Regions from separate parts of the Bacillus sp. DX3.1 genome, predicted to be linked through region 1. Evidence: a T-box and tRNA genes for the amino acid it is inferred to sense, from the RefSeq annotation. Region 1 holds a T-box; the other holds one or more tRNA genes.
The links. A T-box is a leader RNA that pairs with one kind of tRNA and senses whether it is charged. The one in region 1 lies ahead of asnS (asparagine--tRNA ligase), so its partner is inferred to be a tRNA-Asn.
Positions count from the first base shown of each region.

Region 2: it has a tRNA-Asn gene. The T-box ahead of asnS (asparagine--tRNA ligase) is inferred to sense a tRNA for this amino acid. The anticodon was not compared.

Region 1 is NZ_CP128153.1:4,235,385-4,251,613, reverse strand. Features, by position in the region: gene pheS (phenylalanine--tRNA ligase subunit alpha) at 1-424, shown strand, start outside; gene pheT (phenylalanine--tRNA ligase subunit beta) at 443-2,863, shown strand; gene QRE67_RS21305 (sigma-70 family RNA polymerase sigma factor) at 3,031-3,561, shown strand; gene QRE67_RS21300 (DUF4179 domain-containing protein) at 3,551-4,585, shown strand; gene QRE67_RS21295 (YcdB/YcdC domain-containing protein) at 4,891-6,315, shown strand; T-box leader at 6,387-6,639, shown strand; gene asnS (asparagine--tRNA ligase) at 6,690-8,081, shown strand; gene QRE67_RS21285 (SDR family oxidoreductase) at 8,265-9,182, shown strand; gene QRE67_RS21280 (YuzL family protein) at 9,305-9,439, shown strand; gene QRE67_RS21275 (hypothetical protein) at 9,475-9,735, opposite strand; gene rnhC (ribonuclease HIII) at 9,950-10,888, opposite strand; gene zapA (cell division protein ZapA) at 11,013-11,282, shown strand; gene QRE67_RS21260 (CvpA family protein) at 11,284-11,823, shown strand; gene polX (DNA polymerase/3'-5' exonuclease PolX) at 11,878-13,596, shown strand; gene QRE67_RS21250 (endonuclease MutS2) at 13,618-15,978, shown strand; gene QRE67_RS21245 (23S rRNA pseudouridine(2604) synthase RluF) at 16,199-16,229, shown strand, end outside.
Region 2 is NZ_CP128153.1:4,523,263-4,539,491, forward strand. Features, by position in the region: gene QRE67_RS22725 (MerR family transcriptional regulator) at 17-802, opposite strand; gene QRE67_RS22730 (lipase family protein) at 1,000-1,722, shown strand; gene QRE67_RS22735 (hypothetical protein) at 1,993-2,136, shown strand; gene QRE67_RS22740 (glycogen/starch/alpha-glucan phosphorylase) at 2,548-4,956, opposite strand; gene glgA (glycogen synthase GlgA) at 4,969-6,405, opposite strand; gene QRE67_RS22750 (GlgC family sugar phosphate nucleotidyltransferase) at 6,594-7,628, opposite strand; gene QRE67_RS22755 (glucose-1-phosphate adenylyltransferase) at 7,647-8,777, opposite strand; gene glgB (1,4-alpha-glucan branching protein GlgB) at 8,725-10,662, opposite strand; gene QRE67_RS22765 (L-lactate dehydrogenase) at 11,740-12,684, opposite strand; gene QRE67_RS22770 (alpha/beta fold hydrolase) at 13,229-14,152, shown strand; gene QRE67_RS22775 (hypothetical protein) at 14,137-14,307, opposite strand; tRNA gene QRE67_RS22780 (tRNA-Glu) at 14,502-14,573, opposite strand; tRNA gene QRE67_RS22785 (tRNA-Ser) at 14,582-14,672, opposite strand; tRNA gene QRE67_RS22790 (tRNA-Asn) at 14,676-14,750, opposite strand; tRNA gene QRE67_RS22795 (tRNA-Ile) at 14,755-14,831, opposite strand; tRNA gene QRE67_RS22800 (tRNA-Gly) at 14,840-14,910, opposite strand; tRNA gene QRE67_RS22805 (tRNA-Lys) at 14,918-14,993, opposite strand; tRNA gene QRE67_RS22810 (tRNA-Phe) at 15,031-15,106, opposite strand; tRNA gene QRE67_RS22815 (tRNA-Asp) at 15,116-15,191, opposite strand; tRNA gene QRE67_RS22820 (tRNA-Met) at 15,194-15,270, opposite strand; tRNA gene QRE67_RS22825 (tRNA-Ser) at 15,297-15,389, opposite strand; tRNA gene QRE67_RS22830 (tRNA-Ile) at 15,407-15,483, opposite strand; tRNA gene QRE67_RS22835 (tRNA-Met) at 15,488-15,564, opposite strand; tRNA gene QRE67_RS22840 (tRNA-Ala) at 15,583-15,655, opposite strand; tRNA gene QRE67_RS22845 (tRNA-Pro) at 15,668-15,741, opposite strand; tRNA gene QRE67_RS22850 (tRNA-Arg) at 15,752-15,825, opposite strand; tRNA gene QRE67_RS22855 (tRNA-Leu) at 15,829-15,917, opposite strand; tRNA gene QRE67_RS22860 (tRNA-Gly) at 15,934-16,008, opposite strand; tRNA gene QRE67_RS22865 (tRNA-Leu) at 16,038-16,118, opposite strand; tRNA gene QRE67_RS22870 (tRNA-His) at 16,139-16,214, opposite strand; tRNA gene QRE67_RS22875 (tRNA-Thr) at 16,224-16,229, opposite strand, start outside.

The sequences.
Region 1 (16,229 bases):
GACGCATTCACACCAGTTCATGCAAATTGAAGGTCTTGTGATCGATAAAAACATTCGTATGAGTGACTTAAAAGGGACACTGCAAGTATTTGTGAAAAAGATGTTCGGTGAAGATCGTGAAATTCGTCTTCGTCCAAGTTTCTTCCCATTCACAGAGCCATCTGTTGAGATGGATATTTCTTGTATGATGTGTCACGGAAAAGGTTGCGGCACTTGTAAAGGAACAGGCTGGATTGAGATTTTAGGTGCAGGTATGGTTCATCCAAACGTACTTGAAATGGCTGGCTATGATTCAAAAGAATATCAAGGTTTCGCATTCGGTATGGGTGCAGAACGTATTGCAATGTTGAAATATGGCGTGGATGACATTCGTCATTTCTATACAAACGATGTACGTTTCTTACAACAATTCAAACGAGCGTAAGGGAAGGAGAGGATAAATATGTTCGTATCATATCGTTGGTTACAAGAGTATGTAGATATTCAAGATGTAACGGCACAAGAATTAGCAGATAAAATCACGAAAAGTGGTATTGAGGTAGAAGGCGTTGAAGTATTAAATAAAGGTGTAAAAGGTGTTGTAGTTGGTCACGTATTAGAGTGTGAAAAACACCCAGAAGCGGATAAATTAAGCAAATGTCAAATCGATATCGGTGAAGAAGAGCCTGTACAAATCATTTGCGGTGCTCCTAACATTGCCAAAGGATTAAAAGTACCAGTTGCAAAAGTTGGCGCAGTTCTTCCTGGTAATTTCAAAATTAAGAAAGCCAAACTACGCGGTGAAGCATCTCACGGTATGGTTTGTGCCCTGCAAGAGCTTGGCATTGATGGGAAATTAGTTGCAAAAGACTATGCAGACGGAATTTTCATTTTCCCAAGTGACGCAGAAGTTGGGGCAGATGCACTAGAAATCTTAAACTTAAATGATGAAGTGTTAGAGCTTGGTTTAACACCGAACCGTGCGGATTGCTTAAATATGTTAGGTGTTGCATACGAAGTAGCGGCGATTTACGGCCGTGAAGTAAAACTTCCAGCAGCAAACTTACAAGAAGCGGCAGAAAAAACATCTGATCACATTTCTGTAAGTGTAGAAGCAACAGAACAAAACCCACTATACATTGCGAAAATGGTGAAAAACGTAAAAATCGCTCCATCGCCAATGTGGATGCAAACGCGTCTGATGGCAGCTGGCATTCGTCCAATTAGTAATGTAGTTGATATTACAAACTACATTTTAATTGAATATGGTCAGCCGTTACATGCATTTGACTATGATAAATTAGGTTCAAAAGAAATCGTTGTTCGTCTTGCAAAAGAAGGCGAAACAATTCAAACATTAGATGATCAAGAGCGTAAACTACATGATCATCACCTTGTCATTACAAATGGTACAAAAGCACTTGCTGTTGCCGGTGTAATGGGCGGAGCAAGCTCTGAAGTAGATAACGATACAGTAAACGTTCTAATCGAGTCTGCATATTTTGCAGGTCAAACCGTGCGCCGCACTTCTAAAGACTTAGGTCTTCGCAGCGAATCAAGTGCACGTTTTGAAAAAGGAATCGACCCAACGCGTACATTTGAAGCAATTCAGCATGCAGCAGCTTTAATGGCGAAATATGCTGGTGGTGAAGCGTTAGAAGGCGTAGTAGAAGTTGATAACCTACAAGTACAAGAGCGTACAGTATCTGTTACAGCTGAAAAAGTAAATCGTGTATTAGGTACAGACATTTCTGCTAGTGAAATGGGTACAATCTTCACAAACTTAAAGTTCCCATTCACAGAAGTAGAAGGAACATTCCATGTGAACGTACCAGCTCGTCGTCCTGATATTACAATTGCAGAAGACTTAGTAGAAGAAGTAGGTCGTCTATATGGCTACGATCATATTCCAGTTACATTACCAACTGGTACAATGACGCGTGGTAAATTAACAGCAGCACAAACAAAACGTCGTAAAGTACGTCGTTACTTAGAAGGCGCTGGTTTATATGAAGCAATTACGTATTCATTAACAAGTGCCGATAAAGCAAAACAATACATGGTTGAGCCAAACGAAAAAGCTCCTGTGAACCTTGCACTTCCAATGAGTGAAGAGCGCAGTCAACTTCGTTTAAGCTTAGTACCGCAATTGTTAGAAGCAGTTTCATACAACAATGCTCGTAAAAACGACAGTGTGGCTTTATATGAAGTAGGTTCTATCTTCTTGCCAACAGCAGAAGGCGAACTTCCAAAAGAAGAACAACATCTTGCTGGTGTTATGACAGGTCTTGCACTTCACCATGCATGGCAAGGTGAGAAGAAAGTCGTTGATTTCTTCGTTGCAAAAGGTGTGTTAGAAGGACTATTCGACGTACTTGGTGTTGCGGGCAGCATCACATATGCTCCTGCAAAACGTGAAGGTATGCATCCAGGACGTACAGCTGACATTTTACTAGACGGAGAAGTAATTGGTTTCATCGGTCAATTACACCCAGAAGCACAAAAACAATTAGATGTGAAAGATACATTCGTATTTGAATTATCTCTAGTAAAAGTATTTGCTGCAGATACAGAAGATACTTACTACACAGCCATTCCACGTTTCCCGTCTATGACACGTGATATGGCGGTTGTTGTAGCAACAGAAGTAAAAGCTGGTGAAATGAAGCAAACAATTGCTGAAGCAGGCGGAGAACTTCTAAAAGAAGTAACACTATTCGACTTATACGAAGGTGAAAAAATGGAAGAAGGCAAGAAATCACTTGCATTCTCTATGAACTACTTCGACCCAGAACGTACATTAACAGATGAAGAAGTAACAGAAGCACATAGCCGTGTATTAGCAGCGGTAGAAGAGAAATTTGGTGCGGAGTTACGTAAGTAATTTTTACGTGTGAAAGGGAGGATTATCACTCATGATAGGAGTGATAATCCTCTTTTTTTATGAAAAGAAAAAACAATGCAACCAATTACTAGTTTTCTCTATCTAATAGTATGTAAAGAATATTAAAAAAAACGTATATTGCGATTAATTAGCAAGGGGGTTCTTGAATGGGAAAGCTAGAAGCCTTGGTGAAAAAGGCTAAAAAGGGAGATGGAGAAGCTTTTGTTTCTCTTGTACAGCGCTATGAGGATGTGTTATACAAAGTCGCAAGTAGATTGTTACATAAAGATGAGGATGTCGCAGATGCGATGCAAGAAGCAATCACAGTGGCTTATGAGAAAATACATACACTCAAAAAGGAAGAGTACTTTAACACATGGATTTGTAAAATATTAATCAATACATGTAACGGCATATTAAACAAAGGGCAAAAAATTACGTTAGTAGATCAACAGATTGAGCAAAAACAAAACAAAAATGAATTTTTGAAAATAGAACTAGAAGACGCGTTAAATAGTTTAAATAAGGATTATAAAATGGCGATTGTTTTATATTACATCGTCGGACTTAGTATAAAAGAAATGAGTGTATTTTTGAAAGAACCGGAAGGAACGATTAAATCAAGACTTTCCAGAGCCAAGTCGATATTACGTAACAATTATTACAGTGGTGAAGGAGTGACTGTAAATGAAAAATAATTTTGAACAAGAATTTAATCGATTGTTAAACGAAGAAAAAGAAATGCCTAGTATTGTTAGAAAGTCTTTAGATCATTCCTATGATGTGATACGAATGAACGCAAAGAAAAAGAAAAGAAATGTTATGTGGAGAAAGTTTGCTGCAGCGGCTTGTTGTCTTGTTGTAGCTGGGAGTGTTTTTACAAATGAACATGTGCGAGCTAATATAAACAAATTATTCAATTTTAATGATGAAGGAATCGAGCGAGCGGTAGATGAAGAGTTTCCACAAAAAAGCAATAGTAGGGCTGCTGACAAAGGGATTACAGTGGCACTTGACCGTTATTTTGCAGATGAGAATAAACTAGGATTTAGCTTTCAATTGGCATTTGAGGATACAAGCATATTAAAGAAACCAGTGAGAGAGGTGACTTTTGATTATCGATTAAAAAATGGAGATGGCGAATACATTCTGGAGTCGATTCCGGATACAAAACCTTTGAAAGGCAATAAACTGTACATATCCGAAGGACAAGATGATAATCCATATATAGATATGAAAACGGGAAAAGTTTTATACGAAGCAATATGGGAGTCGAATCAAGGTTCTATTCCTAAATTAAAAGATGCTGTTTTAGAAATAGAGAGCGTGAACGTTTTTTATGAGAATGATGAACTGAAAACAATTGATGGAATATGGAATTTGCCGATTAGCGATAAAACGAAAAAAGGAACAACGTCAACGGTTGAATATATATCAGCAGAAACAACGCCTAACATACAAATTGTATCTGCAAGGGCAAATCCAACCTCGCTCAATATAACATTTTCAGTGGATGAAGTAGTAGAAGATGAAAATACTTTTATGGATATGAAAATTGTAGATGAGAAAGGAAAAGAATATAGATCAAAAGGGTATAGTATGGAGGCAGATAATCATAAAACGACTGTCTATGTTAATTTTTCAACTACTTCTTATAACAAATCGAATACATTAAAGCTCCAAATGAAGAAGTTTGGAGAAGTAGAATTAGTTAGGAAATAAAACGTAACTATATAAATACAAATTAAAAAACCGGCATAAAACCCTTCTTTTTAGGCGAGAGAGCATCCGGCCATGCATAGAAGCGGTCAAATCCTTTTCCTGCCCCACACCAAGTGAAAACAAAGAGAGAAAACGAGTGCAGGTCACCTTTTGTTATCCATAGCCGCGGCTATATGTCGAAAAATCAAAATGGATTTATATAGAATAGTAACACAATTAAAAACCTTTCATTTTTTCATAGGTGAAAGGTTTTTAATTATATTAGAAAGAATAGAGTAGAGAGAAAGGTTGTGTCATAAGAAATAATGAACAAAATAATTGAAAGGTTAAAGCCGTATTTAAAAGTAAATGAACAAACGGAATTATATACAGTCGTTTTAGAAGATGATGAGAATGTATTTCAGATTGTTGAGAAACATACAGATCAGCCGCTAGCATGTTATGGATTGAATGAAGATGGGGAAATGGATTATTTTCAATCGTATATAGAGCTAGAGAAAGTACAAGATAATCAATTAACCTATGCTGAAATGTATGAAAAAGTGCAATCTTTTATAAATATGTTTACTCCTCATCTCGTACATTCCATGCCTTTTGCATATATAATTCAATTCGATATGATGTACCACGTTGTTTATGAAAAGAAAGATGAGAAACTTGGATTATTTTTACCGAATTCTGGTGTGACGATTGATATTACAAAAGATGGCCGTCTGTATCAATTGTTTTCTGAAGTAGATGAATATCAAATTTATTATCCGGAAAATTCAATTTCAAAAGAAGAAGCAAAAGAGAAGTATGCAGAAAAACTAGAGTTTGAATTAATGATTTCAAGGGCGGATAAAGAAACATTTGCAAATGGTGACGATGCTTATCATCTCGTATATGCACCGAAAGATTATGTGTTTCATATTGGGCCAAGTGGAGAGATTCATACAATAGAAGGTTATGGCGGGTTCCTCCCGCAATATGAAAAGATAGAAAACCGAATAGTACCAAAAAGTGTAATACGCGAGTGTATTGGATTACATGACAAGTATGTAAATTTTCATACAAGCACAAATGATAATGAAGTTATAGAATTATGGGCGAGAAAAGAACATGTTCAACATAGCGTCCGAGGAGAAGGGGAATTATCATCGTATGCTATTCAAGTTTGCTTAGATAAAGACACTGGTCAATATATGAGTGTAGTCAATAATGAACGGAAAGAGAAAAATAGAGAAGCATTAACGGAAGCAGAAGCAAAAGAGAGAGCGTTACAATTGTTATTTGCTCTTTATCCAGATGCAAGTGATCGATTTATAATAGAGAAAGGTCATCCATCCCATCATTGTATGCGGGAAGAAGATGATGAATATGAATCTGAGTACATTTTCCAATTTCAACGTATTCATAATGAGATTAAAGTGGACGTAAATAGTATGAAGATTGGAGTTGGTAAGTACTCTGGAAAAGTAACTCATTTTAAGGCATGTAGCTTCGATGAAAATGAACTCACTCTTATTTCTGTGAAACCAAATATTTCAAAAGAAGAAGCAAAAGAAATTTTAACGAGTGCTTTAGATATGGAATTCTCCTGGTGGAAAGAGGTTGAAGGGGATAATGTAAGTTATCGTGCGTTTTACAATCCTGCTTTCCCTAAGACGAATGGACATGTGAAGATGATTGAAGCGCAAACAGGTGAGACGTTTCACATTGACACTGGAATTATCATGGGAGAAAGATGAAATCTCTTTTATATGTGTGACAACTTGCATCTTTCGCGGGAATGTAGTACATTAATTTTAGTTTAACAAAATGAAAAACGATGATAAGGAAAAGTAGTATATACTATAATCCATAGCGAGTCAGGGACGGTGAGAGCCTGATGAGGCGGTATATGTGAAGAACACCTTGGAGTTGCTAACCGAAATTGAATCTTGTATTCAAGAGTAGACTTAGACGGGAAGCCGGCCTGTTACAAACCGGGAAGTATGTAGATACATACGAGTTAAAGTTGGTCTTTATGACAAATTGGGTGGTACCGCGAAGTTTAACCTTTCGTCCCTTTATGGATGAAAGGTTTTTTTGTATTTAAATATAGGAAAAGGAGCAATTCAATATGGAAAACACATTAGTAAAAAGTCTGTATAGAGATACAGAAAAATATGTTGATCAAAAAGTAAAAGTATCGGGTTGGATCCGTAATCTACGTGATTCAAAAGCATTTGGTTTCATTGAATTAAACGATGGTAGCTTCTTCAAGAGCGTTCAAATCGTTTTCGATACAGAATTAGAAAACTTTAAAGAAATTGCGAAGCTTCCACTAAGCTCTTCAGTTGCAGTTGAGGGACTTCTTATCGCAACACCAGGTGCAAAACAACCTTTTGAAATTAAAGCAGACAAAATTGAAATTGAGGGATTATCAGATTCTGATTACCCACTACAAAAGAAACGCCATACGTTTGAATACTTACGTACAATTGCTCATTTACGTCCAAGAACAAATGCATTCTCTGCAACATTTAGAGTGCGTTCTATCGCAGCGTTCGCGATTCACCAGTTCTTCCAAGAGCGCGGATTTGTACACGTTCATACACCAATTATCACTGGTAGTGATACAGAAGGTGCGGGCGAAATGTTCCGCGTAACAACGCAAGACATGAATAACGTGCCAAAAGGTGAAGATGGACAAGTTGATGAATCAAAAGACTTCTTCGGTAAAGAAACAAACTTAACAGTAAGTGGACAATTGCCAGCTGAAGCTTATGCATTAGCGTTCCGCGATGTATACACATTCGGACCTACATTCCGTGCAGAAAACTCAAACACAACTCGTCACGCAGCTGAGTTCTGGATGGTTGAGCCTGAGATTGCATTTGCAGAATTAGGCGATGTAATGGATTTAACAGAAGATATGCTGAAATATGCAATGAAATATGTATTAGAGCATGCACCAGAAGAAATGGAATTCTTCAACAGCTTTGTTGATAAAACAGTTCTTGAGCGTATGAACAACGTAATCAACGCTGACTTTGGTCGCATCACATATACAGAAGCAATTAAAGTGCTTAAAGAATCAGGTGCAGACTTCAAATACCCAGTAGAATGGGGTATTGACTTACAAACAGAGCACGAAAGATATTTATCAGAGGAAATCTTTAAACGTCCTGTATTCGTAACAGACTATCCAAAAGATATTAAAGCATTCTACATGCGTATGAACGAAGACGGTAAAACAGTAGCTGCTACTGACCTTCTAGTTCCTGGAATCGGCGAATTAATCGGCGGAAGCCAACGTGAAGAAAGAATGGATGTTTTAGTAGACAGAATTAAAGAATTAGGCATGAATGAAGAAGACTACTGGTGGTACTTAGAACTTAGAAAATACGGCGGTACAAAACACGCTGGATTTGGACTTGGTTTCGAACGTTTCCTAATGTACATCACTGGTATGGCAAACATCCGTGACGTAATTCCATTCCCAAGAACTCCAGGTTCTGCGGAGTTTTAAGATGATAAAAAAGCGAGAGCAATTGCTCTCGCTTTTTTTATTAGAAGAGGATGGAACTAAATCCGAAATCTTATAAAATATTTTGAGATAGGATAAAAAATATTGTTCATAGTTCTCTTTCCATTTCATATATAGTAAAACGAATGAATCATTTATGGAAATCGGGAGAGGGGTTTTGCGGTGGTGGAGGGAATTACCAGTTATTTAGAGTGGACGGTGCGTGACAAGTATGTAGTAATCACTGGTGCGACAAGTGGTATTGGATTAGCGGCAGCTAAGGTACTCGCAGAACGCGGTGCTAAGCTAGGAATCATTGCACGTAACGAAGCAAAAGCAAATGATATTGTGACTCAAATTAAAGATTCAACGGATGGGAATGCAGTGGTAGACGTATTTCTAGCTGATATGGCTTCCCAGCAGTCTATACGCCAAGTAGCTACTGATATTTTAGAAAAGTGCCCTAGAATAGATATATTAGTTAATAATGCGGGTGCTTTATTTCAAACACGGCAGATTACGGAGGACGGTTTGGAGATGACCTGGGCGGTTAATCATTTAGGTCCATTCCTACTTACTAATTTGCTGCTTGACCGTTTAAAGGAAAGTGCCCCTGCTCGCGTCATCACTACCGCATCTCATGGTCACAAAATGGCTAAAAAGGGAATTGATTTCAGTGATTTAGATGCAGAACAAATTTATCGTGGTGTTAAGAAGTTAATGGGTGGTCCTACGATGCGTTATGGACAGACAAAACTGGCTAACATTTTATTCACTTCTGAGTTGGCGCGGCGGCTAGAGGGAACAGGTGTCGCAGCCTTTTGCTTCGACCCGGGACTGGTGGCCACGAATTTCAACCAGGACAATGGTTTTGTAGCCCGCTTAACTATGGCGGCAATGAAACCTTTCTCTCGTACTCCTGAAGAGGGCGCTGAAACTTTAGTGTGGCTGGCAGGAACAACCGATGTTACCGATCGTAGTGGCTGTTACTATGCCGATAGGCAAGTGAAAACACCATCTGAGGTTGCATTGGATATGGATGCCGCAAAGCGTCTATGGGACATTAGTGAAGAACAGACTCGTTCCTCAGGAAAGCAAATTTAGTGTTAATAGAAATGAAAGTGGAAGAGTGATTTTCTATTGCTTGAGTAAGTAATGTATATTCTGATTGTTAGGCTGTATACTTTACCACCTCTAAGCAAAAAGTAATGATGGGGGTGAACAAAATGGGCAAAAAAGTCAAAAAAGATCCTTCTAGAGCAAGCCTTGGTTCTCCGCAAGTTGAAGGTCAAGGAACTACAACACACGAAACGGGTTCCTTTAAAGTATCTTCATCAAATAAGAGACAAAAGCGTAGTTAACCGTATAAAAAGAGTAGTCGAAATGACTACTCTTTTTATACGGTTTTACTTTTCTTATCTTCAATTTCTTTCACAACCTTATCTACGTCTTTGTCTAAGCGGTCGAAATAGAAAAACCATAGTAAGCTAATGAACACATAATAGATCGCCATAATGCAAAGGTTATCTGTTATGTTTTCCATGAGAGATTTGGAAGTGAAAAGTGCTCCCAAAATAACAGAGACAATAAAGTAGGTAAGAGGACCAATTAAATGGACGAGTATATATAGTGATTTTTTGATTTTGGTGTGAGTCATTTGGCGCGCCTCCTTTTATTTCAGATGAGATATGCTAGCTTCAGTACATAACTGATATACATTAAAGATACTATAAATGGAATTTATTGGGGTTATGTTAAGTGATAAGTTTTTTAGTTTATATAAAAAATGATAGAACGAAAACAAGACGAAAAGAATACAATTCTTTTCGCCTTGTTTAGTTCATTCAGATCCTGTCGATACTAAAAACTAGTTATTTCTTCAATAATCGAAACGCCTTTTCTGTATTGGCAAAGTGAAGTTTCACGAATTCAGGAAGTCTTTCTTTTCCGAGTTTTTGAATCAATTTCGCCGCTGCAATATCAACTTGCTTGCCAGCACCTTTAGGGAGCGGCATACCAGCTTTTTTGCTCAGCTCATCAAACTGTTTTACGAATGAATAACGAGCTAAAATAGATGCTGCCGCAACCGCTAAATGTACACTTTCGCCTTTCGTTGCAAAATATACGTCTTCACGCTGTACATTTTTTTGCTTTGCTAAATATTTATAGTATGTATCGGGCTGTGTGAATTGATCGATTAAAATACCTTCTGGTTTTGTCGGTGCTATTTTTGCTAGTAAGTTTGTAATGGCTTTATTGTGCAGTAATGCTTTTAACTTTCCTTGATTGTTTCCTTTTTCGAACATTTCATTATATTTTTCATTGTGTAGTACAAGGGAACTATAGGGAACGACAGAAAGTAGTTGTTTTGCAATTTCAGCAATTTGCGCATCATTTAAGTTTTTGGAGTCTTTTACACCAAGTTCTTTTAACAAGGGAATTTGCTTTGCATCGACATATACAGCAACAACTGTCATTGGTCCGAAGTAATCACCTGTACCAACCTCATCTGATCCAAGGATGGACATTGTCCCAATGGAAGTAGGGGGCGCATAACGATGTGCATTTACCGTTTTTTTGACAAGGGATTTAGGTGTTTCTGAAACGCTTTGCCAGCGTGCAGATTCTTCCTGAGCACGGCCACCTTGAAACATCACTTTTCCGGATTTGTAGGCAGTAATTGTACAAGATGGAACTTTCGCCATAAATACACCGCCTTGTGGAACCTTTGGGCTAATTGCTTGCTTGTATTGTTGTTTCATGTTCTCGATTGTTGCAGAATTTGTTTGTATTACGATAGAATTTGACAAAATGGTCGCTCCCTTTTATTTATTGATATTTTTATCATATCGAATTGTTCTTTCTGTTTCCATATTATGATGGTTCATGGTATGATAATCTTTAGGATTCTGTACGTGATTGGAGGCCAGTGAGTTGTCACAACAAAAAGGAAATCGAAGTCGAATTAATGTAGAAATTTATGGCCAACAATATTCTGTTGTTGGTGATGAGAGTACAAGTCATATCCGCATGGTCGCAGCGATTGTGGATGATAAAATGCGCGAACTCAATGCCAAGAATCCTTCTCTTGACACAAGTAGACTAGCGGTGTTGACGGCGGTAAACGTCGTACACGATTACATAAAATTAAAAGATGAATATGAGAAATTGAAAGAAAGTATGAAACAAAAAGGAATGGAATAACATGATTGATATCATTATCATTTTACTGCTTGTTATGGGATTTTTCCTCGGCCTAAGAAGAGGATTTGTATTACAACTTGTAAAGTTAACAAGCTTTATTATCGCATACCTTGTTGCATACTGGTATTGCAAAGATTTAGCGCCAGCACTTGAAAAAATCATTCCGTATCCATTTGATAAAGGTGTATCCGTTCCAGAATGGATTGATGCGAATAATATAGAAGCGGTCTTTTATCAAGCGATTGCGTTTATCTTGTTATTTATTATTACAAAAATAGCGCTCGCATTGCTTGGGAATTTACTGAATATGTTTACGGAAATTCCAGTTTTAAAACAAGTCAATGCAGTTGGTGGAGCTCTTCTTGGCTTTTTAGAAGTGTATATTATTTTGTTTGTCTTAATTGTAGTTGGGAATATACTTCCAATTGAACAAGTGCAAACACCACTACAAAAATCATCGATTAGTAAAATAATAGTAGACGATACACCGATTCTTTCTGAAAAGGTGAAGGAACTATGGCAGACAGGTAGCAGAGTATGACTTCTCTTTTTCAGAAAGAGGAGTTTTTTTCTATGAAAGAAAGGCGGGAGAAACATGAAAGTAAACAAAAAACAAGTCATTCAATTACTGGAGACAATCGGCCTTTTTATGGAGTTAAAAGGCGAGAATCCATTTAAAATAGCGGCGTTTCGTAAGGCGGCAGCAGCATTAGAAAGCGATGATCGCAGCCTTTCTGAAATTGAAGAATTTACGAAAATTCCAGGCATCGGAAAAGGAACTGCAGCCGTTATTGCAGAATATATCGAAGCGGGAACATCGGAAGTGTTGCAAGAGCTTGAAAAAGAAGTGCCAAGCACTCTTTTGCCATTATTAAAATTACCAGGTCTTGGCGGCAAAAAAGTAGCAAAGTTATATAAAGAGCTTGGTGTTGTAGATATGGAAACATTACAAAAAGCTTGCGAAGAAAATAAAGTACAAGCACTTGCTGGATTTGGTAAGAAGACGGAAGAAAAAATAGTAGAAGCAATCGCTCAAGTTGGTTCTCGTCCGGAACGTTTACCGATTGCAATGGTGCTCCCTATTGCCGGGGAAATAGAGAAGAAATTGTCGAATGTACAGGAAATTATTCGTTTTTCTCGTGCCGGCAGTTTACGACGCGTTCGCGAAACAGTGAAAGATTTAGATTTTATTATTGCAACGACAGAGCCTGCGAAGGTACGTGAGTATTTACTACAGTTCGACAATATGATTGAAGTAATCGCAAGCGGTGATACAAAGGTATCGATTCGCCTTCAATATGAATATGATATTTCAATCGATTTCCGTCTTGTGAAGCCTGAAGAGTTTATTACAACACTTCATCATTTTACAGGTTCTAAAGATCATAACGTAACAATGCGTCAAATTGCGAAAGATAAAGGTGAAAAGATTAGTGAGTATGGTGTGGAAAACTTAGAAACAGGTGAAGTAAAAACATTTGAAACAGAAGAGGCATTTTTCGCTCACTTTGGCTTGCCATTTATTCCGCCAGAAGTGCGTGAAGACGGAAAAGAGATCGAACTCATTAAAGAATATCCAAATTTAATTCAGTTCTCTGATGTGCAAGGTGATTTACATATGCATACGACATGGAGTGATGGTGCATTTTCGATTGAGGAAATGGTACAAGCATGCCGTGCGCGTGGATATAAATTTATGGCGATTACCGATCATTCTCAATACCTAAAAGTAGCGAATGGATTAACGAAAGAGCGCCTTCGTGAACAAGGAAAAGAAATTGAACGCATTAATGAAAAATACCCAGATATCACAATTCTACGTGGAATTGAAATGGATATTTTACCAGACGCAACGCTTGACTTTGATGATGAGATGCTAGCGGAGCTTGATTATGTCATCGGTGCGATTCATTCTAGTTTCTCACAAAATCGTGAAACAATTATGAAACGCCTTAAAGCAGCGATTGAAAACAATCATGTCACAATGATTGCTCATCCGACAGGTCGTTTACTTGGCCGCCGTGAGGGGTACGATGTAGATACAGATTTACTAATTGAACTCGCGAAAGAGACGGATACAGTACTTGAGTTAAATGCGAATCCAAACCGTTTAGATTTAAGTGCGAAGCTACTTAAGCAAGCACAAGATGCCGGCGTGAAAATTGCCATTAATACGGATGCTCATACACTTGAAATGTTAGAAGACATGGAAATTGGTGTAGCGGCTGCACGTAAAGGATGGATTCAAAAAGATACAGTAATTAACACATGGGACATTGAACGTTTATTAGATTTTATTAAACGGAATAAGTAACACAGGGGGGACAGGCAGCTTATGTTAGAACGAACGTTGCGTGTATTAGAATATGACAAAGTAAAAGAACAATTACTTGAGCATGTTGCATCTTCACTTGGTCGTGATAAAGTGAAGCAACTTGTACCGAGTACAAATTACGAAGAAATCGTTGAAATGCAAGATACGACGGATGAAGCAGCAAAGGTCATCCGTTTAAAAGGACATGTGCCGCTTGGCGGGATTTTTGATATTCGTCCCAATGTAAAGCGTGCGAAAATTGGTAGTATGCTAAGTCCACATGAACTGCTTGATATAGCAACTACGATGTATGGTAGTCGTCAAATGAAGCGATTCATTGAAGATATGGTGGAAAATGGCGTCGAGCTTCCGATTTTAGAAACGTATGTAGCGGGCATTGTTTCTTTATATGATTTAGAAAAGAAAATTACAAATTGCATCGGTGATGGCGGTGAAGTGGTCGATAGTGCAAGTGATAAACTGCGCGGGATACGCCAACAGATTCGCAGTGCTGAAAGCCGCATTCGTGAGAAACTTGAAAATATGACGCGCTCTTCAAATGCACAGAAGATGTTATCAGATGCGATTGTGACAATTCGTAACGATCGCTACGTTATTCCTGTAAAACAAGAATATCGCGGTGTATACGGTGGTATCGTTCATGATCAATCTGCTTCTGGACAAACGTTATTTATTGAACCACAAGTGATTGTGGAACTGAATAATGCACTACAGGAAGCACGTGTGAAAGAAAAACAAGAAGTTGAACGCATTTTAATGATGCTAACGGAAGAAGTGGCAGTAGAAGCAGATATCGTATTAGAAAATGTAGATATCATTGCGAATCTTGATTTTATTTTTGCGAAAGCACTCTATGCGAAACGATTAAAAGCAACAAAACCAATCGTCAATAATGATCGTTATATGAATTTACGAAAAGCGCGTCATCCACTTATTGATCCAAAAGTAATTGTGCCAAATGACATCGCGCTTGGAAAAGACTTTACAACAATCGTTATTACAGGGCCGAATACAGGTGGTAAAACGGTTACGTTAAAAACAGTCGGAATCTGTGTATTAATGGCACAGTCTGGTCTTCACATTCCAGTGCTCGATGAATCAGAAATTTGTGTGTTTAAAAATATTTTTGCTGATATCGGTGATGAACAATCGATTGAACAAAATTTAAGTACGTTCTCATCTCACATGGTAAACATTGTAGATATTTTAGAACGAGCTGATTTTGAAAGCTTAATTTTATTTGACGAATTAGGTGCCGGAACAGACCCACAAGAAGGGGCAGCTCTTGCAATTTCTATTCTAGATGAAGTATATAACCGCGGGGCACGTGTTGTGGCAACGACGCATTACCCAGAATTAAAAGCATATGGTTACAATCGTGAACAAGTGATTAACGCCAGCGTTGAGTTTGATGTGAATACGCTGAGCCCAACATACAAATTGCTACTTGGTGTGCCGGGGCGTAGTAATGCTTTTGAAATTTCTAAACGTCTTGGTTTATCAGAACGCGTCATTAATCAGGCCCGTAGCCATGTGAGTACAGAATCGAATAAAGTAGAAAATATGATTGTGAAGCTTGAAGAAAGTCAGAAAAATGCAGAGCGCGAACGAAATGAAGCAGAAGACCTTCGGAAGCAATCTGAAAAACTTCATCGAGAGCTGCAGCGTCAAATTATTGAATTTAACGAAGAGCGTGATGAAAGATTACTAAAAGCACAAAAAGAAGGCGAAGAAAAAGTAGAAGCTGCGAAAAAAGAAGCAGAAGAAATCATTCACAACCTTCGCCAGCTCCGTAAGGCACAGCTTATCAATGTGAAAGATCATGAGCTGATTGAAGCGAAGAGCCGCCTAGAAGGGGCAGCGCCAGAGCTTGTAAAAAAACAAAAAGAAAAAGTGAAAAATACAGCGCCAAAACAACAATTACAACCAGGCGATGAAGTGAAAGTAGTAACGTTTGGTCAAAAAGGACAGCTGCTTAAAAAGGTAAGTGATAATGAGTGGAATGTTCAAATTGGAATTCTGAAGATGAAAGTAAAAGAATCCAATATGGAATACATTAATACGCCAAATCCTGTTGAGAAAAAAGCAGTTACAACAGTAAAAGGACGAGACTATCACGTTTCGTTAGAACTTGACCTTCGTGGTGAACGCTTTGAAAATGCGATGGCACGTGTAGAAAAGTATTTGGACGATGCACAGCTTGCGAGTTATCCACGTGTATCAATTATTCACGGAAAAGGAACGGGAGCACTGCGCCAAGGTGTACAAGATTACTTGAAAAAACATCGAGGCGTGAAAAACTTCCGCTACGGTGAGATGGGCGAAGGAGGCCTCGGCGTAACAGTTGTCGAATTAAAATAGCAGAAACCGACAAAGGGGTAAACGTATATGTTTATGGACAAACTTGCAAAAGTATTGTTAGCTTGTTGCGGAGCATTTTTCGTAATTGGGGTTATTTATTTAGTGGTTTTTGCGAAGTAAAGGAGCGTCAATTCTCGGCAATGTGAATACCGCTGAGAATTGACGCTTTTTCTTTTTGGATAATCTATATTTTAAAGTTGATATACGAAAGGAATACTTGATGAGAATAAACCAATTTATAAGTGAAGCGA
Region 2 (16,229 bases), 290 kb from region 1:
TTTTCATTTTAAAGAATCATTTATCCTTTTCTTCATCACATGGACTGTACATACCATTCTGAATCATATAATGCTCCATTGCCTGATTTAACCATTCCTCTTCTTCCTTTGTATACGGAGACGGGATCATATTCTCATACTGCTCTTCCATATGCTCTAATTCCCCAAAAGAATATAACGCTTTTTCACCCACATATGTAAGAGTTGCCTTCATATGTTTATCGACAAGCTTTTGTACCTCTGAATCATGAACTGGCTTTCCAAATAATCTCTTTACCTCTTTAGACAAATGGATAAATTCTTTATCAAATTCCACCATATCTTCTTCAGACTTATTATACAATTGATCAACGACTTCCTTAGACATGTATTCTTCAAGCCATAAACGTTGTTCACTTTCTTTTTGTATATTACTGATTAAACTCATTAAAATGTCACTATCCACTTTCCCTTCTTCCTCTAACAAAATAATCGTTCGATTAATTGCTTTCAGAGAAGCTTCGATATGTTTCTTTTTTTCCTCAAAAGCATTCTTTTGATTCTGTAATGTTTCTTTTAAGTTTACGTTAAAGCTAGACATATTCACCATTACACAAATTTCATCTAGACTATATCCTAAAAATTTAAGACTTACTATCTTTTGCAACGTTAATATGTCTTGACTTTTATATATTCGATGTCCGGAACTAGGATGTTTTTCAGGTGTGAGTAATCCAATTTCATCGTAATAATGTAGTGTCCGTATTGATGTGCCTGTTCTTTTCGAAAACTCTCCAATTGAATAACTTTCATTATTACTCATCTGTTATTTCCCCCTACATTCTTTTTACCGATATGGTTACCCAAATCATACTACCTCACGTAACTGAAGGTTCAAGTGTGAATTCACAAAAATATTCACTTTTTTCATCTCGCTTTGTTTTAAAGCTACTCAAAGAATGATTCCCTCCTTTAACTCATATATTGAACTATACTTTCTTCTTAAGGAGGGCTTCCTTAATGCGTGCTCCTTTATCTTTTGATAAAGATACTGCCATATTGTTAGCCACATGCTGTGAATTAACATATGAACAATATAAGCAAAACGGGATTTTTCAAATACCTGACGGGTTTCAATATGTACAAGGCTTTCAAGCAAAAGCCATTCAGACAACAGAATGGTTCGGCTTCATACTAGAATCTGAAGACACCGTCATTATCGCCTTTCGCGGAACCCAATCTGATCCGGATTGGGTTATTGATTCTCTTGTTAATCAAAAACCTTATCCTTACGCCTCCAATAGCGGGAGCGTTCACAATGGCTTCCTCTCTATTTATGAATCCTGTCGTGATTCCATTATGGATATGCTCGTATCTTTGTCATCACATAAAACACTTCTTGTTACAGGGCATAGTTTAGGAGGAGCCCTTGCTGCACTTCACATATTAGATGCACGCGTAAATACTTCTTTCTCACGATGCAGCCTCTATACCTTTGCCTCCCCAAAGGTTGGGGATATTGCCTTTCGAAATTATTATAAAATACAAATTGCCAGTAGCTTTCGCCTCGTTAATTTATTTGATGTCGTCCCACTTCTTCCTCCTCGCAAAGTACAGTTTAACGATCAAGAATGGGAATATTCTCATGTTCACCATAGTATGACATTTGCTAAAAATATGAAGTCTATTATAAAAAACCATTCTATGACAACATATAAAGCATGTCTGACTTCTCTCTTTTAATTGGAAATCATTAGGGGAAATGAAAATAATATATTATAATAATAGGAGTATCTATATAAATCCATTTTGATTTTTCGACATATAGCCGCGGCTATGGATAACAAAAGGTGACCTGCACTCGTTTTCTCTCTTTGTTTTCACTTGGCATGGAGCAGGAAAAGGGTCTGACCGCTTCTATGCATGGCCGGATGCTCTTTCCCACCTAAAAAGAAGGGTTTTATGTCGGTTTTTTAATTTGTATTTATATATTTTAGGATGAGGGGACCAAACATGTTAAAAACTATTTTTACATTTTTTCTTCTTTTACTTATTAGTATTACGGGTTTCTTCACATTTTCATACTTCGCTACTGCGGAATATGGTGGGACTGGTATGTTATATTCAGTGAATCCTTATATTTCAGCAGCAAACTAATAAAAAATCATAATAAGTAAAAACAGCTTGGAAATTTCCAAGCTGTTTTTACTTTACCGAGAGACGCTTTGTTTCTAAGCATGGAAAATCATAGGCATTATCCATACTATCACCACATTTCATAATTATTTTATATTTTCCAATCTCATAAATAAAAGTCCCTTCAAATCTTCGTAAGGGACTCATCTACGCTTCTATATTACTATATATATCCATTTTGATTTTCCGACATATAGGCCGTGGCTATGAATAACAAAAGGTGACGTGTACTCGTTTTCTCTCTTTGTTTTCTCTTGGCATGGGGCAGGAAAAGGATCTGACCGCTTCTATGCATGAACGGATGCTCTCTTCCATCTAAAAAGAAGGGTTTTATGTCGTTTTTTTAATTTGTATTTATATAATATATTCATTTCATAAAAGCTTAACCGTATCACCAATTCCCCAAATTCCCTTACTATACTGTGAAATTGTACGGTCACTCGCAAAATAACCCGATTGTGCAATATTTACAATGGACATTTCCAGCCATCTTCTACGATTTTCATAGGTTCTTCCCACCGATTCCTGACAATCTGCATATGGTCCAAAATCACGAAGAACAAAGTATTCATCATTTTGAATGACAAGCGAATCATAAATCGCCTCAAACTCTGCTCCAGCGTTTGTGAAAAATCCGTTTGTTAACTGATCTACCACCTTTTTAATATGCGAGTTATGATGATAATACTCATTCGCACGGTATCCACCATTCTGATAGTAATGCAACACTTCTTCAGCTGTTAAACCAAAAATAAAGCTAGCATCCTCGCCCACTTTTTCCCTTATTTCAATATTGGCCCCATCTAGCGTCCCTAACGTAATGGCACCATTCATCATAAACTTCATATTCCCTGTTCCAGATGCTTCTTTACTTGCCGTCGAAATTTGTTCACTCACATCTGCTGCTGGAAATATATCTTCAGCTACGGAAACACGATAGTTTTCTAGAAAAATAACTTTCATATATTGACTAACATACGGGTCCTCATTCACTTTTCGAGCAAGTTCATTTATTAATTTAATAATTTTTTTTGCATAATAATAACCTGGTGATGCTTTTGCTCCAAAAATAAATGTGCGTGGATAAAATGAAAAACTCGAATCCTCTTTTAAACGATTGTACAAATATAAAATATGGAGCACATTTAATAATTGTCTTTTATAAGCGTGTAATCGTTTTACTTGCACATCAAAAATAGAATGTGGATCAACGAGAATCCCCGTTTTATCTGCAATCCGCTCCATCAATATGATTTTACGTTGCTGCTTTACAGCATGCAATTGATCTTGAAAAGCAGTATCATACTGATAGCTTTGCAGTGCTTGCAATTGTTCTGGGGACTTCATCCATTCTGTTCCGATTGCTCCTGAAATCAGATTAGAAAGCTGCGGATTGGCTTTTAACAACCAGCGTCGATGCGTAATGCCATTTGTTTTGTTATTAAATTTGTCTGGATAAAACTCATAAAACAATCGCATTTCACGCTGTTTTAAAATTTCCGTATGAATTTTAGCCACTCCATTTACACTATAGCTCCCGACAATTGCTAAATGAGCCATTTTCACAAGATTATGTGCAATAATCGCCATATCTTCAATTCGTGTCCAATCATACGGATACCGTTCCCATAATTCATGACAGAAGCGTTCATTGATCTCTTCAATAATCATATAAATTCGCGGCAATAACGGCTGAAAAATATGAATTGGCCACTTTTCTAGCGCTTCTGATAATGTCGTATGATTCGTATAAGAAATCGTATGCGTTGTGATATACCATGCATCTTCCCAGCTCATCTTTTCCTCATCTAATAAAATGCGCATTAATTCCGGAATTGCAAGTACTGGATGGGTATCATTAATATGGATTGCAATTTTTTCATGCAAATTTCGAAGTGTACCGTTTCGCTCCCGGTGCAAACGAACAATATTTTGCAAACTTGATGATACAAGAAAATATTGCTGTTTTAACCGTAATATTTTCCCTTCATCATGCGTGTCATCCGGATATAAAAATTCCGACACAACTTCTGTTTCACGCTTATATTTCAAAACATCTTTACAATTTTGCGGAAAAGGAACCGGCTCTGCATTCCAAAGTCGAAGTGTATTTACAGTATCTGTTTTATACCCAACAACCGGAATGTCATATGGAACTGCCATAATCACTTCCGCATTTGTATGTCGAAACTCTAGGCGACCATTGATTTGCACTGCTTCTACTTGTCCAAAGTAGCTTACTTCGACTGCTTGGTCATGCCTTCTAACTTCCCATACATTTTCATGCTGTAACCACTGTTCTGGTAATTCTACTTGATACCCATCTACAATTTTTTGATCAAACAAACCATGTTTATAACGAATACCACATCCGTGTCCTGGGAGGTTTAAAGATGCAAGAGAGTCGAGAAAACAGGCTGCTAAACGTCCAAGTCCTCCGTTTCCAAGCCCAGCATCCGCTTCACTCTCTTCTAATTCTTGCAAGGAAATCCCCAGCTCTGCTAACCCTTGTTCACATACATCATGAATCCCTAAGTTGAGCATATTACTACCAAGTAAGCGACCTAATAAAAACTCAATCGACAAGTAATACATTTGCTTTTGATTCCCTGCCCTATATCTTTCGTTTGTTGCAATCCAATGCTGATTCATATACTCACGTACCATATGCCCAAGTGTATTATAATGATCACGACTTGTAGAATCTTTGAAACTTTTTCCATACATCGTTTCTAGTTTTTCTAAAAAAGCTGCTTTAAAGCTTTCTGTATGAGTAAACATTTTTTTCACCTCTTAGGAATGATCCAACAAACTTTTATACAACTCGCTATATTGACGTGCTGACTTTTTCCAGCTGTAATCTTCTGTCATCGCCTGTTTTACAAGCCCGTTCCACACTGGTTTGTTATGATAATACTTTAGTGCACGACGAACCGTATGTAACATGTCATGTGCATTAAAATTTGTAAAGCTAAAGCCATTTCCAGATTCAGTTTTCTCATCATAAGACTGAACAGTATCATTCAATCCTCCTGTTTCCCTTACAATCGGAATAACGCCATATGCCAGTGCAATCAGTTGTCCTAAGCCGCATGGCTCAAATAATGATGGCATTAAAAATAAATCGCTACCCGCATATACTTGATGTGCCAGCTCTTCATTAAAGCCAATATACACTTTCACTTTTTCCGGATATTCACATGCCATTCTTTCAAAAAACTGTTCATATTCGGCATCTCCTGATCCTAAAATGATACATTGTACATTTTCTTGCATCATTTCATGGAACACACCGCGGACTAAATCCAAACCTTTTTGCTTTGTTAAGCGCGTTACCATTGCAACAATTGGTGTGTCTGCCTTTTCAGGTAAACCAAAATAACGCTGTAAAGCATATTTATTTTCTCGTTTTTTAAATAATGTTTTGGCATCATATGAAGCGGTAATGAATGGATCCGTTTGCGGATTGTAAACAACCGTATCAATACCATTTATAATTCCGATGAGCTTATCATTATATTTGCGCAATAAACCATCTAGCTTTTCCCCAAAGAATGGATATTGAATTTCTTCTTTATAAGTGGGGCTAACAGCTGTAATGCAATCCGAAGCAATAATGCCCCCTTTCATAAAGTTGACATTCCCATAAAATTCGAGCTGTTCACTACGAAAATATTCATCACCAAGATTCAATAAATCGTGCATAACCACAGGCGGAAATACACCTTGAAACTGTAAATTATGAATGGTAAAAACCGTTTTAATATGTTTATATAATGGCTGATCTCCATATTGTTCGCGCAATAAAAAATTAGCCATCGCTGTATGCCAATCATGAGAATGAAGAATATCCACATCGAAATCTAAATGTGGAATAGACTCTAATACCGCCTTGGAAAAGAAAGAAAAACGCTCCCCATCATCGTAATGCCCATAGAGCGAATCCCTGTTAAAATAATATTCATTGTCAACTAAATAATAAGTAATCCCATCCTGTTCTCCTTTTAAAATCCCACAATATTGATTTCGCCAACCAAGCTGAACATTGATTACTTTATGGAGCGTACATGTTTCTCGCAAGTGATCGGTAATTAGACTGTAATTTGGAAGTATAATGCGGACATTCACCCCTAATTTTTTCAGTTCTTTTGGAAGTGCACCCGCCACATCTGCTAAGCCTCCCGATTTAATAAACGGTACGCATTCTGATACTGCAAATAAAATATTCACGTGTTGTTCCACTGCATGAAAAACAAATATACCCTCATTGCTTTTCTTACAGCTTCCTCCCTTCGAATTTTAAAAATTGTGCTACTATTTTTCGCAAGTGAAACTTCCATCAGTGGGAGCTTCATTCCCCCGCTGATGGTTATCACAACTTGTGAAAATCTTGCCTACTGCTATTTTGTACAGAGCTTTCATGAATAACTAGTTATGTTATGACTTTGTACACTACCTTTCTCTACAACATACGGATTATGAGCCGTTCCCGTTAAGATCACGCCATCTCCAATTTTTACATCCTTATCAATAATAACGCCATCTAGTATACAATTATCCCCAATTTGACTCTTTTGCATAATAATACTATTGCGAATACTAGATCCTTTTCCAATCTTTACAGAACGGAACACAATGCTATGATCCACTTGTCCTTCAATTACACTACCGTTTGCAATCATTGTATTTTGTACCTGAGCACCTTTCATATAGCGCGTTGGCGGTTCATCTTTAACCTTTGTAAAAATCGGAGCTTCTTTCGTAAATAACTGTTTCCAAATGGAAGGCTGTAAAATTTCTAAACTATGTTTATAGTAGCTTTCAATTGAGTCGATGACCGCTACATAACCCGTATGTTCATACGCCCCAATATACAAGGATTCTCCGCGTTTTTCCTTAACAACATCAAATAAGCTATAATGTTTCTGCTCTTTATACGTTTCAAATAAATCTAGCAATAAATCCTTCTTTAATACATATGTCTGCAGTGATACTCCTTCATGGCATACTTCCGTAATATCTGCCCTTGTATGTATATGTCTTTCTAGTACAGCTTGAAAATTTAATGCTGTTACAAGATGGCTATTTGTAATAACAACATACTCTTGTTTACTTCGTAGAAAATAATCAATATGTCTACGGAAATGAGCAAAGGAACCGAATTCATCTTGATCACATTGGCAATTAGGAGGAAATAAAAATAAGCCGTCGCGTTTTCGATCTAAATCCCATTGTTTTCCTGATCCGAGATGATCCATTAAGGAACGATTTTTATGACTAGTAAAAATCGCTACACTATGAATATGGGAATTTACCATATTAGAAAGCATAAAATCGATAAGACGATAACGTCCCCCAAATGGTAATGCTGCCAGTGAACGGTGGCCTGTTACTTTCTGTAAGGAAGGAAAACTTCCAGTTGCATTAATAATTCCTAACATTGATTCTCCCATTCATCCCATCCTCCTTAATTAATTCCCATCTGCTATAAGTACAACTTCATCCATATTTTTTTCTGGTCGAATAATCGTTCCATCTTCAATAATCATTTCAGGTCCAACAATCGCTCTTTCAATGACTACATGTTTACCAATCTTAGCATCTGGCATAATAACTGAATCCTTAATGATACTTCCTTCTCCAACTGTTACCCCTTGGAATAGAACAGAATGCGCTACATCCCCTTCAATTACACAGCCTTCATTAATTAGTGATTCCTCTACCTTTGCCTTCTCAGAAATATATTGCGGTGGTTGGTTGGGATTCACAGAATACACACGCCAGCCACGGTCATATAAATTCAAAGATGATTCCTCACGAAGCAAATCCATATTTGCTTCCCATAAACTTTTCACCGTACCAACATCTTTCCAATAGCCACTAAATGGATACGCCATTAATTTCTTCTTTTCATCTAATAAAAGTGGAATTACATCCTTTCCAAAATCATTACTCGAGTCTGGATTTCTTGCATCCATCTCTAAATACTCTTTCAAAACAGACCAATTAAAAATATATATCCCCATCGATGCAAGGTTACTTCTTGGATATTGTGGTTTTTCTTCAAACTCAACAACTTCCATTTCTTCATTTGTATTCATAATTCCAAAACGACTTGCTTCTTCCCAAGGTACTTCAATAACAGAAATAGAAACGTCTGCCTCTTTTTCAATATGATAATCCAGCATTTTGCTATAATCCATCGTATAAATGTGATCGCCTGATAAAATCAGAACATATTCTGGATTATACTGACATAAATAATTCAAGTTTTGATAAATCGCACTAGCAGTCCCTGTATACCATTTCACGCCAGAAGATTCCGCATACGGTGGAAGTACAGTTACCCCTCCATTAACACGATCTAAATCCCATGCGCTCCCAATACCAATATAATTATGAAGCTCTAGCGGTTGGTACTGCGTCAATATCCCGACCGTTTCAATTCCAGAATTTGCACAATTACTTAATGTGAAATCGATAATTCGATATTTACCGCCAAATGGAACAGCTGGCTTAGCTAAATTCTTTGTTAACGCACTTAAACGACTACCTTTTCCCCCTGCCAATAACATCGCTACGCAAGTCTGCTTTTGAACCATCTTGTTTTTTGCTCCCCTTTCTCGCTTTCACTGGCCGTAAAATTGAAACGCCAAATGGTGGAATTGTTATTTCTACATGAGCAGACTGATTATGATACGGCTCTATAATCGTCTTTAACCGTTTTTTATTTACCTGTCCTGAACCACCGTATACCGGATCATCACTATTTAAAATCTCGTTATAATATTGAAATGCTGGTACACCTACTTTGTAGTTTTCATACACAGCATTTGTGAAATTACATACAACAACAAGGATCTCTTCCTCTTTCTCCCCTTTGCGAATAAATGAAAAGATACTTTGTTCTCGGTTATCTGCATCAATCCACTCAAATCCTTCTTGTGAATGATCTAATTGCCAAAGTGGCTTTGAGCGCTTATACAATGCTATGAGCTCTTTAAAGTAATCATGCATACGATCATGCATTTCAAAATCATGTAAGTTCCAATCTAAATCTTCGAGATCTTTCCACTCATCAAATTGTCCAAATTCTCCACCCATAAAGAGCAATTTCTTCCCTGGATGTGTAAAGAAATATCCGTACAATAAACGAAGTTGAGCAAACTTCGACCAATAATCTCCCGGCATTTTATTTAATAACGATTTTTTTCCGTGAACAACTTCATCGTGGGATAAGGGTAAAATAAAGTTTTCTGAATAAGCATATAGCAAAGAAAATGTCATTTTCTCATGAATATATTTACGATATTCTGGTGCACATTCCATATATTTCAGTACATCATTCATCCAGCCCATATTCCACTTATAATTAAAACCAAGTCCGCCCTCATACGTTGGCGCAGTCACAAGTGGCCAAGCTGTTGAATCTTCAGCGGTCATCAGAAATGTCGAATCCTCAGCAAATACCACCTCATTTAATTGGCGTAAAAAGGCGACCGCATGTTCATTACTTTGCTGCTTTCCATCCTTTTCCCAATACAACATATTTGCAACTGCATCAACACGAAAACCGTCAATATGATAATATTTCATCCAAAACAGTGCATTCGAAATTAAAAAGTTTCGAACTTCCTGTTTTCCTAAATCAAAATTTACCGTTCCCCAAACATGATTTTCTTGTACATCAGAGTCCCTATATTCATACGTTGGTTCTCCATCAAATAAATACAGCCCATGAGCATCCTTACAAAAATGTCCTGGTACCCAATCTAAAATGACACCGATTCCATATTTATGACATTCATCGACAAAATACATAAAATCATGCGGCGTACCAAATCGACTCGTCATCGCATAATATCCAGTACCTTGATATCCCCAAGAACGATCGTACGGATGCTCAATAAGCGGCATGATTTCAATATGAGTAAATTGATGCTCCACTACATAAGGAATAAGCTCCTCTGCCATTTCTCGATACGAATAAAGCGAGCCATCTTCTTTCTTTTTCCATGAACCAAAATGCAATTCATAAATTGCCATTGCTTCTTGATAAATCGGCTTTCGCTTCTTTTTTCGAGACCAATTTTTATCATTCCATTCATATCCTCTTATATCAAAAATAACAGATGCCGTATTCGGTCGTACTTCTGCATATGTTGCATATGGATCTGCTTTTAAAATTATTTCATCACCAGAAGTTTTGATTGCATACTTATATATTTCGTATGCCTCCAGTTCCGGTATGAATAATGACCAAATACCTTGCTCTGTCATTTTTACCATCCTATTTTTTTCGTTGTCCCATTCATTGAAATCTCCGACAACACTTACGACTTTCGCATGAGGAGCCCATACTGTAAAACGTACCCCTTGTATTTCATGCTCTGTTACAAGATGACCTCCAAACATGTTATAACTCTCATGACATCCTTCTTTATGAAATTCATACAATCCTTCTTCCATACAATTTGTTACATCCAATATGTTCACCTCACTAAGATGACAGAATTTTTAATACTATTCACTATTCGATAATAAACTGAAATATCCTTGTGAAATTTTAAATAAAGATACGCTTTTTCATTAAAATCTAAGAAAATATTGACATATTTGATAAAAAACATCGAATTTTGACGAATATTCATTGAAAGCGTTTTATTTGAGTATAATTTTTTAATAAAGTTATTACCAAAACAATGGAAAAACATCAACAATCGGGGTTTTAGGAACAACCATCCTCCTAGCTCTCTTATTTCATTCTGTGAAATTTAGAAATTAACAACAGAAGTCCGCTCCCTCAAACATATGTAATGTACAGCACAAAGTTTTTTTCTTTTTTGTAATATAAGGTATAATTTTGACAAAACCAAACACGAACGTACATTCTCAATTGCGTTAAGTCTTCTGAAACACTGTAATGAAAGAAAAGGGAGAAAATAAGAGGGCAGCTATAACGCAAGTATACATATCTTAGAAAAAAAATTAGAACAATTACTTGCGATAGCCAACTATATAAATACAAATTAAAAAACCGACATAAAACCCTTCTTTTTAGGTGGGAGAGAGCATCCGACCATGCATAGAAGCGGTCAGATCCTTTTCCTGTCCAGACATAGTGAAAACAAAGAGAGAAAACGAGTGCAGGTCACCTTTTGTTATTCATAGCCGCGGCTATATGTCGAAAAATCAAAATGGACTTATATAACTGAAAGTGTGGGGCAAGGTTGTATCCAAACAGTATAAATAACGCCTGTGGAGAGCATATAAGACTCATTGGGTATCTAATGTGCAAAAGGGTTATGAAACAGGAAATCCTTCTTCAAACAGCTCATTAGAGTGTTAGGAAGGGATCATTAGATATCTTGAAGAAATTAGGCTTAACGCAAAAAAAATAAGAGATATACAAAAACGCACTCTATCCTAACATAGAGTGCGTTTTGCTATAATCGATCCTTTCCAGCAAAAGTGTATACTTGGGGATATACAGGGAAACCGGAAAAGGAATTTATATAAAAAATTCAGAAGGGAGAAGCAGCCCCCACTTCTGAACAATTTATCTTATAGTACTGGTGCCATAGTTTCTTTTAATACTTTTACAGAATGAGCAAATTTCGCTTTTTCTTCTTCATTTAACTCAAGCTCAACAATTTCACGAACACCTTCGCGGTTAATTACAGCCGGTACACCTACATAGGCATCAGCTTCGCCGTATTGACCTTCTAGGTATGCAGATACAGTTAACACGCTATTCTCGTTGTTTAAGATCGCTTTAGTTACACGTAGAAGTGACATACCGATTCCGTAGTAAGTTGCACCTTTACGCTCAATGATATGGTAAGCAGCATCGCGTACATTTACAAAGATTTTATCTAAATCATTTTGATTATACTGTTCATTGTTCGCTAAAATTGTTTCTAGTTTTTGTACACCTACTGTAGTGTGGCTCCAAACCGGAAGCTCAGTATCACCATGTTCACCGATAACGTATGCGTGAACGTTGCGTGGATCTACATTTAAGTAGTCACCTAGCATATAGCGGAAACGAGCAGAGTCTAAAGTTGTACCAGAACCAATTACGCGCTCTTTTGGTAATCCAGATTCTTTCCAAGTTACATAAGTTAAAATATCAACTGGGTTAGTTGCAATTAAGAAGATACCATCAAATCCACTATCCATAATGCCACGAACGATTTGTTTAAAGATTTTTGTATTCTTTTCAACTAAATCTAAGCGAGTTTCACCTGGCTTTTGTGGTAATCCAGCAGTGATAACAACAAGATCTGCATCTTTACAATCTGCATAGCTACCATTCCAAATTTTTGTTGGTGCTGGAGCAAATGGAACTGCATGGCTTAAATCCATTGCTTCTCCTTCTGCTTTTGCTTCATTTACGTCAACAAGAACGAATTCCTCAGCTACACCTTGGTTAATCATAGAATATGCATAACTACAACCTACAGCACCTGTTCCTACTAATACTACACGATTGATACCTTTTTTCATGATAAATTCTCCTCTCTATGGTTCACTTCTTTATTATTGTCATTTAAGTAATTAATTAAAATACTAATTTAATGTTGTTTAACTTCCTTACATTCATATTGTAGCATGAATCATTGTGAATACATTCACAAATTATGACCTATTTGTGAACTTTTTCACAGATAGGAGAAAGTTATCGTATCAGGTGTGGAATCAATCTCAATGGAAGCCTTTTCTTTAGATTGTGAAAAAGCTTATTTCAGTGCGCTCTCACAATTTGTTCCTTAAAAGTAAGTGGAAAAAATCTTCTTTTTCTGACCAATAATAAAGTGAAACTTTAATCAGTGGGGGGTTTTTCATCCCCCACTGATTATTAGTCCTCACCAATCGGGCTTTTACGGGCAGTTTATCCTCCACCTAACTTCTTTGTTTTTTGCTGAATTTTGAGGTGGGGATATTACTGCCCGTTAATGCGGGATAAATCCCAGTATTTACAAATAGATCAACCCTATTATATAATTAGACTGAACGGTCGGTTTAATTAGCGGGATAAGGAGTGAATAAAATGAAGAATCATATTATAACATTACAAGACGGACGCACTTTAGCATATATAGAGTATGGACAAACAAATGGATTACCAGTAATGCTGTTCCATGGTACACCTGGTTCAAGAATTTGGGCATTGGAAGATGATATGATTGCAAAGCGATTAGGCATACGGCTTATTTCTATAGATAGACCTGGATACGGACTCTCTGATCCAAAACGTAATAGAACAGTTTTAGATTGGCCTGATGATGTTAATGAGTTAGCAAATCAACTGCAGCTCCCAACTTTTTCTATTATAGGTGTATCAGGCGGTGGAGCTTATGCAGCAGCTTGTGCTTACAAAATTCCCGAACGCTTGCAATGCGTAAACATGGTTTCTAGTGTAGCTCCATTTGAAAATGAGAAGCCTCCTGTTAGCATGTGCCGTGAAAATCGAATCGCTTTCTTTATCTCCAAACGATTACCTTGGATATTAAAATGGGCTTATCGTTCACAAAAAAAGCAAATGGAAAAGAATCCTGAAAAATATATGCAATCGATGAAAAAAGGTAACACACATTTATGTGAATGGGACCAACAGTTCATCAAAACGGATGAAGATATTAAAGTAGCTATGATTCATATGAAAGAAGCGCTGCGAAATAGTGTAGATGAAGCTGTAACAGAACCTGTACTCTTAGCAAAATCTTGGGGATTTACTTTTAAAGATATTTCTATCCCTATGCATATTTGGCATGGTACAGCTGACACTTTAGCCTCCATAGAAGAAATAAAAAAAGTAGCAGCAGATATTCCCTATGTAACAACCCACTATATAAAAGATGCAGGACATTTTTTACCCGATGATCCTCACATATGGGAATCTATTTTACAAACAATCATTAATGATGCAAATTGTAAAGACGAATCCAATACAACATTTTATACTTCCATTTGATCCATTAGTATAAGAATCAACACAACCAAAATGTCGATTCCAGCTAAAATAGCAAAATAAAATCCATCTACTTTAAATAAAAGTGAAACAACAGGAAATGAAATTGTCTCTAGCCCAAATAATATAATTAACATCCCAATGCGCTTTGCTAACATTTTTTCATTCTTTGGATGGAATATAACATTATATCCGGCTATAAAAGGAGTTCTTTCCTTTTTTGATATGCCCACACCAATCCAAATAAATAAGCAGACTGTTGAAAGTCTGCCCTAGCTTGAAAGATATGTCCATTCATAACATAATATTATAAATAAAAAAGAGATAGCAGATTATGCTATCTCTTTTCGTATGACCCGTACGGGATTCGAACCCGTGTTACCGCCGTGAAAGGGCGGTGTCTTAACCGCTTGACCAACGGGCCAAAATATATGGCAGAGAAGAAGGGATTCGAACCCTCGCACCGCGTAAGCGATCTACTCCCTTAGCAGGGGAGCCCCTTGAGCCACTTGGGTACTTCTCTATATGGCTCCGCAGGTAGGAATCGAACCTACGACCGATCGGTTAACAGCCGATAGCTCTACCGCTGAGCTACTGCGGAATAATGGTGGGCCTAAATGGACTCGAACCATCGACCTCACGCTTATCAGGCGTGCGCTCTAACCAGCTGAGCTATAGGCCCAAAACAAAAGCGGGTGAAGAGAATCGAACTCTCGACCAGAGCTTGGAAGGCTCTTGTTTTACCACTAAACTACACCCGCATAAAAATGGTGAGCCATGAAGGATTCGAACCTTCGACCCTCTGATTAAAAGTCAGATGCTCTACCAACTGAGCTAATGGCTCATTTAAACTAAATAAGCAATCACCAAATGAAATATGATGGTGGCTCGGGACGGAATCGAACCGCCGACACGAGGATTTTCAGTCCTCTGCTCTACCGACTGAGCTACCGAGCCAAAAATAAATGGCGGTCCCGACCGGGGTCGAACCGGCGATCTCCTGCGTGACAGGCAGGCATGTTAACCACTACACCACGGGACCATTGGTTGCGGGGACAGGATTTGAACCTGCGACCTTCGGGTTATGAGCCCGACGAGCTACCAGACTGCTCCACCCCGCGACGATATAATATTCTTTTTTTAAAAATGGAGGAGGTAGAGGGATTCGAACCCCCGCGCGACTCTCGCCGCCTGTCGGTTTTCAAGACCGATCCCTTCAGCCGAACTTGGGTATACCTCCGAGATATTTACTTTAAATGGTGGACCTTGTAGGACTCGAACCTACGACCGGACGGTTATGAGCCGTCTGCTCTAACCAGCTGAGCTAAAGGTCCTTTATGGTAGCGGCGGAGGGGATCGAACCCCCGACCTCACGGGTATGAACCGTACGCTCTAGCCAGCTGAGCTACACCGCCATAATAAAGTTAAATAAGTGGAGCCTAGCGGGATCGAACCGCTGACCTCCTGCGTGCAAGGCAGGCGCTCTCCCAGCTGAGCTAAGGCCCCATGTTAAAACTATCGGGAAGACAGGATTCGAACCTGCGACCCCCTGGTCCCAAACCAGGTGCTCTACCAAGCTGAGCCACTTCCCGTTAATAAAAGCGCGCCCGAGAGGACTCGAACCCCTAACCTTTTGATCCGTAGTCAAACGCTCTATCCAATTGAGCTACGGGCGCATATGGTGCCGAGGGCGGGGGTCGAACCCGCACGGTGGTCACCCACCGCAGGATTTTAAGTCCTGTGCGTCTGCCTGTTCCGCCACCCCGGCATGTCATATTGAAAATTGGAGCGGAAGACGGGATTCGAACCCGCGACCCCAACCTTGGCAAGGTTGTATTCTACCACTGAACTACTTCCGCAAGACATGTATGAGTTATAAAATTGAAAGTGCGGGTGAAGGGAGTCGAACCCCCACGCCAAAGGCGCCAGATCCTAAGTCTGGTGCGTCTGCCAATTCCGCCACACCCGCATATTATCTTTTATAAAAAATGGGGCGACTGATGGGAATCGAACCCACGAATGCCGGAGCCACAATCCGGTGCGTTAACCACTTCGCCACAACCGCCATAGTTACTGGTGC